DNA from 2 places in the Bradyrhizobium sp. DOA1 genome. Region 2 is predicted to be linked to the other one. Evidence: predicted binding sites of a transcription regulator. Region 2 holds the regulator's gene; the other holds the start of a gene.

Region 1 (3,204 bases), 3.7 Mb from region 2:
CCGGCATCAGCGATGCCGTCGACGGCTTCCTGGCCAAGCGCTTCAACATGACGAGCGAGCTCGGCGCCCTGCTCGATCCGCTCGCGGACAAGGCGCTGCTGGTCTCGATCTACATGGCGCTCGGCATCTGGGGCGCGATCCCCCGCTGGATCGTGATCCTGGTGGTCTCGCGCGACATCATGATCGTCGCTGCCGTGATCGTATCCTGGTTGTTCGACCGGCCGGTCGAGATGAAGCCGTCCAAAGTGTCCAAGCTCAACACCGTCGCCCAGGTGGCGTTCGCGGCCCTGGTGCTGGCGGCGCTTGCTTTCGGCTTCAAGCCGGCCCCCTATGATATGATCCTGATGGGTCTCGTCACGATCTTCACGCTCTCCTCCGTGTCGCTCTATCTCGTCGAGTGGCTGCGGCACATGAGCACGATCGAGGCCAAATGAGCTGCGAAGCGGCCCCGCAAAAGGCCAACTCGCGCCGGATAGGATCAAATCTTCAAGCTGAAGCCGGCGCGCCGGCATGGAGCAAAGCAAGCGTGGCAGGCCGCGTTCACCCCCGACAATTGGCGTTTTCGCTTCCGCACGCGGAAAGCCTTAGCCGGGACAATTTCCTGGAAGGCCCGGCCAACGCGGCCGGGCTGGGCCTGATGGACAGTTGGCCGGAATGGCCGAACCGGATCATGTGGCTGGCCGGACCCGAGGGCAGCGGCAAGAGCCACCTTGCCGCGATCTGGGCCGAAGAGGCCGGCGCCCGCTCGACCATGGCCAATGCGCTGACTGCTGCGGCTGTCCCGGGTGCGCTCGCCACCGGAGCGCTGGTGGTCGAGGACCTCAAGGCGAAGGCGTTCGACGAGCGCGCCCTTTTCCACCTGATGAATCTCGCCCGCGAGGACGGTGCCTACGTCCTCTTCACCGGGCGCGAGGTGCCGGCCTCGCTCGCGATCGAGCTGCGCGACCTGCGCTCGCGTCTACGGGCCGTGCCTGTTGTCGCGCTGCTGCCGCCCGACGACCAGCTGTTCCGTGGCCTGATCGTCAAATTCTGCGCCGACCGGCAGCTCACCGTGGATGAGAGCGTCGTCAGCTACCTCGCCACCCGGCTGGAGCGATCGTCGGCGGCCGCCCGCCGGGCCGTGGAGCTGCTCGACAGCGAGGCCCTGCGGCTCGGCCGCCCCGTCACCCGGGCGCTGGCGGCTGAGCTGCTCCGCGACGCCTGACCGGCCTGCGCTGGGCCACCAAGGCCGCTTGACGCGGCGGAGCGGCGGAACATCAATGTCATCGAAACGTCATCGCTCTAACACATGCTCCGGCCGGTTTTGCGCATAAGTCGCAAAGTGAGGCGAACTGGATGGACCGACTTCTGATGGATTCCGCGCAAGCTGTTGAAACAAAAGAAAAAGCCCAGGAACCTGAGGGCCTGCCGGCGATCGCCTCCAGCCCCGAGCGATTCATCAACCGCGAGCTCTCCTGGCTGCATTTCAACCGCCGCGTCCTGGAGGAATCGGTCAATCCCAGCCACCCCCTGCTGGAACGGGTGCGATTCCTGTCGATTTCGGCGAACAACCTCGACGAATTCTTCATGGTCCGCGTCGCCGGCATCAAGGCCCAGGTGCGCGAGGGCATTGCTGAACGCAGCCCCGACGGCCTGACGCCCTCCGAACAGCTCGCTCTGATCAATCGCACCGTCTCCGAGCTTGCCTCCGACCAGCAGGCGATCTGGCGCGATCTGCGCGGCACACTCGCCGAGGTCGGCATCGTGCTGGTCGAAGGCAAGGAGGTCACCAAGGCGGAACGGACCTGGATCGAGGATTATTTCCTCAACAACGTGTTCCCGCTGCTGACGCCACTCGCAATCGATCCGGCCCACCCTTTCCCGTTCATTCCGAGCCTCGGCTTCACCATCGCGCTCCAGCTCACCCGTGCCGCCGACGGCAGGCAGATGAACGCGCTGATCCGCATGCCCGGCAAGATCGACCGCTTCATCCGCCTGCCCGCCGAGGGCAAGGCCGTCCGGCTGATCTCGCTGGAGCAGGCGACCGCCCTGTTCATCAACCGCCTGTTCCCCGGCTACAATCTGCACGGCCAGGGTGCCTTCCGCATCATCCGCGACTCTGAGCTCGAAATCGAGGAAGAGGCGGAAGACCTCGTCCGCTTGTTCGAGACAGCACTGAAGCGGCGGCGCCGCGGGTCGGTGATCCGGCTCGAGATCGACGCCAAGATGCCGGAGGAGCTACGCAGCTTCGTCCAGCATGCCCTGTCGGCCGCCGACGACGAGGTATTCCTGGTCGACGGCGTGCAGGCGATGAACGAGCTCTCGCAACTGACGCGCCTCGACCGTCCAGACCTCGAATTCACGCCTTATGTGCCGCGTCACCCCGAGCGCGTGCGCGAGCATGGCGGCGACATCTTCGCCGCGATCCGGCAGAAGGACCTCGTCGTCCATCACCCCTACGAGTCCTTCGACGTGGTGGTGCAGTTCCTGCAACAGGCCGCGCGCGACCCCGACGTGGTCGCGATCAAGCAGACGCTCTATCGCACTTCCAACAACTCGCCGATCGTGCGCACGCTTGCGGAGGCCGCCGAAGCCGGCAAGTCCGTCACCGCGCTGATCGAGCTGAAGGCGCGCTTCGACGAAGAAGCCAACATCCGCTGGGCGCGCGACCTCGAACGTGCCGGCGTACAGGTCGTCTACGGCTTCCTCGAGCTGAAGACGCACGCCAAGCTCTCGATGGTGGTACGCCGTGAAGGCGGAAACCTCACGACCTACGTGCATACCGGCACCGGCAACTATCACCCGGTCACCGCGCGCATCTACACCGACCTCTCTTACTTCACCTCGGATCCGACCATCGGCCGCGACGCGGCGCGCGTGTTCAACTTCATCACCGGCTATGCCGCGCCGAGCGATCTGGAGAAGATGGCGGTATCGCCATTGACCTTGCGCAAGCGCATCATCGAGCACATCCAGGGCGAGACCGCGCATGCGCGGCACGGCCGTCCCGGCGCGGTCTGGATGAAGATGAATGCGCTGGTCGACCCCGACATTATCGACGCGCTCTACGAGGCCTCGCAGGCCGGCGTTCAGGTCGAGCTCGTGGTACGCGGCATCTGCTGCCTCAGGCCGGGAATTCCCGGCCTGTCGGAGAACATCCGCGTCAAATCGATCATCGGACGCTTCCTGGAACACGGCCGAATCTATTGCTTCGGCATGGGTCAG
Region 2 (3,204 bases):
TCATGTATCTCGGCGAGCTGATCGAGTTCGACGACACCAGCAAGATCTTCACGTCGCCGAGCGACCGGCGCACGCAGGATTACATCACCGGCCGGTTCGGCTGAGGAGACGGGACATGGGTTCTGAACATACCGCAAAGGCCTTCGACACCGACCTCCAGGAGCTCACCCGCCTGGTCGCCGAGATGGGGGGCATCGCCGAGCGCATGATCGTCGACTCCGTCGACGCGCTGATCCGCCGCGACGTCGCACTCGGCCAGCGCGTCGTCACCATCGACGCCGAGCTCGACGCGCTGCAGAAGCGCATCGAGGAGCGCGCCGTGCTCACCATCGCCCGCCGCCAGCCGATGGCGGTCGACCTGCGCGAGATCGTCGGCGCCATGCGCGTCGCGACCGATCTGGAGCGCATCGGCGACCTCGCCAAGAACATGGGCAAACGCGTCGCCGCGCTGGATGCGGACTTCCATCCGCTGAAGCTGTTTCGCGGCCTCGAGCACATGACCGACCTCGTGCAGCAGCAGGTCAAGTCGGTGCTGGACGCTTATGCCGCGCATGATCTGCCGGCGGCGATGGCGGTGTGGAAGGGCGACGAGGAGGTCGACGCCATCTGCACCTCGCTGTTCCGCGAGCTCCTCACTTATATGATGGAGGATCCGCGCAACATCTCGTTCTGCATCCACCTGATGTTCTGCGCCAAGAACATCGAGCGGATCGGCGACCACGCCACCAACATCGCCGAGACCGTGTTCTACATGATCGAGGGTCAGGCGATGACCGACAAGCGGCCGAAGGGCGACATGACGACCTTCGCCACGACGGTCCCGAATACCTGACGACTTAAGGAGCGACGACCACATGGGCGCACGCATTATGGTGGTTGAAGACGAAGAAGCTCTCACCGAGCTTCTGCGCTACAACCTCGAAGGCGACGGCTATGACGTGGAGACGGTGATGCGCGGCGACGACGCCGACACCCGCCTCAAGGAACACATCCCCGATCTGATCGTGCTCGACTGGATGCTGCCGGGGCTGTCAGGCATCGAGCTGTGCCGGCGTCTGCGCACCCGTCCCGAGACCAAGCAGCTGCCGATCATCATGCTCACCGCGCGCGGCGAGGAGAGCGAGCGGGTGCGGGGTCTTGCGACCGGCGCCGACGACTACATCGTCAAGCCGTTCTCGGTGCCGGAGCTGCTGGCGCGGGTGAAGGGCCTTCTGCGGCGGGCAAGCCCGGAGCGGCTCGCCACTGTGCTGGCCTATGGCGACATCGAGCTCGACCGCGACAAGCGCCGCGTCGCGCGCTCGGGCCGGCCGATCGATCTCGGCCCGACCGAGTATCGCCTTCTGGAGTTCTTCCTGGAGCATCCGGGCCGCGTGTTCTCGCGCGAGCAACTGCTCGACAGCGTCTGGGGCCGCGACATCTACATCGACGAACGCACCGTCGACGTCCATATCGGCCGCCTGCGCAAGCTGCTCAATCTCGGCCGCGAGCAGGACCCGATCCGCACGGTCCGCGGTGCCGGCTATGCGCTCGACGATCGGTTTGCGAAGGCGGAGCAGACGTAAGGTTTTTGAGTTTGTTCGCTGGCAGCTGTGGCTACAATCTCAGCTGTCGTCCCGGGGCGCGCGCAGCGCGAACCCGGGACCCATAACCACAAGACGTGGTTTGACGACGACTCGGTGTGACCATCTCGCGCAACAATTGCGCCCTTGGGTTATGGATCCCCGCGTTCGCGGGGGTGACACCGAGCAATTGGAGCCGTCATCGCGCGACGGCTGCTGTCCTTGCAGTCAGTTAAACCCCGCTCACCGCGTGCTCGGCTTGGCCGGCGCGCGCCGGCGATCCGCTGCGGGCTGATAGGCGACGCGCGAGTGCTGGGCGCAGTAGGGCAGGCCGGAGAGCGCCTTGCCGCCGCAGAAGAAGAAATCCGGGCTCGAGGGATCGCCGACCGGCCAGTGGCAGGTCGCCTCGTTCAATTCCAGCAGCGACAGCCGCTGGCTCATCGGCACCACGTTGTCGTAGGTGACGGGCTCTGCCTCGACCTCGACCTCGAAGGCCTGCGCCAGCGCGGTGTTGCCGCGCGAGATCGGACGGGTCACCCGCATCATGTGCTGCGCCGGGCGTGCCTTGCGCGGCCGCGGAGCGGCCGAAGACGGACTCTTGGCGCGGCCGGACAGGCCGAGCCTGTGCACTTTGCCGATCACGGCATTGCGGGTCACATTGCCGAGCTCAGCCGCGATCTGGCTGGCCGAAAGTCCGGCCTCCCAGAGCTTTTTCAGCTGCTCGACGCGATCATCGGACCAGGTCAAAACCGTCATTGCACCCTTTCCCTCGCTGCGCGCCGCCATCCTGGGGCCTCGCAGCGAATGCCTAAGCCTTGAAAAAACCCGTGCCGCCAGAATCCCTTAAGGCTCGCCGGGCGCGCAACGAGCGCCCGAACGTTTACGCCGGTACATGAGGACTCTTGGGATCAGAACCGCTGCACGAGATGTCGTATCTGACAGTCCAAACGCTACAATATGGCGTGACTCCCGCGCAAGAGTCCGCCGACTCGCTTCCACATGTTCCGTGGTGAAAACCCCGCAAAATCGGCACCGCAAGACTACGGAATCAGCGTTTCGCGAGGCTTTCCGGGCGGCATTGACACCCGTCTTGCCAGGCATAAGATAGTGCCGCGTGCCGCCCTTAAAAGGCGGCACGTTTCGTTTTCCGGACCGGTCAATGGTGCGCTGCGCAAGGCATGCCAGGCAGGTCTCAACATTCAAATGCAACATCCAAGTGATGGTCATGACCAACAGCGCCGCGCCGCATCTGCTTCCCGTTTTCGCCAGGGCCGACCTTGGTTTCGAGCGCGGCGAAGGCTGCTGGCTGATCGCGACCAATGGCGATCGCTATCTCGATTTCACCTCGGGTGTTGCGGTGAACGCGCTCGGCCATTGCCATCCGGCGCTGGTCAAGGCCTTGCAGGAGCAGTCGACGAAGCTCTGGCACATGTCGAACCTGTTCCAGAGCCCGGATGGCGAGAAGCTCGCCGTGCGCCTGTGCAACGAGAGCTTTGCGGACTTCGTGTTCTTCTGCAATTCCGGCGCCGAGGCGCTGGAGGGTGTGATCAAGCTGGTCCGCCACCATCACTTCTCCAAGGGCCATCCGGAACGCTATCGCATCATCACCTTCGAAGGCGCCTTCCATGGCCGCACGCTGGCGACG

The links. The regulator PhoB, encoded in region 2, activates phosphate uptake and scavenging genes when phosphate is short. The targets are predictions, from matches to a motif close to TGTCATNNANCTGTCAT.
Region 1: SE91_RS16890 (RNA degradosome polyphosphate kinase) is a predicted target of PhoB. The motif match lies at 1,261-1,277, and genes of this name have one in related genera.

The regions. Positions count from the first base shown of each region.
Region 1 covers NZ_JXJM01000001.1:3,542,278-3,545,481, forward strand. The annotation lists gene SE91_RS16880 (CDP-alcohol phosphatidyltransferase family protein) at 1-434, shown strand, start outside; gene SE91_RS16885 (P-loop NTPase family protein) at 527-1,204, shown strand; gene SE91_RS16890 (RNA degradosome polyphosphate kinase) at 1,351-3,204, shown strand, end outside.
Region 2 covers NZ_JXJM01000001.1:7,235,027-7,238,230, reverse strand. The annotation lists gene pstB (phosphate ABC transporter ATP-binding protein PstB) at 1-104, shown strand, start outside; gene phoU (phosphate signaling complex protein PhoU) at 116-832, shown strand; gene phoB (phosphate regulon transcriptional regulator PhoB) at 855-1,562, shown strand; gene SE91_RS33510 (GcrA family cell cycle regulator) at 1,803-2,315, opposite strand; gene SE91_RS33505 (aspartate aminotransferase family protein) at 2,785-3,204, shown strand, end outside.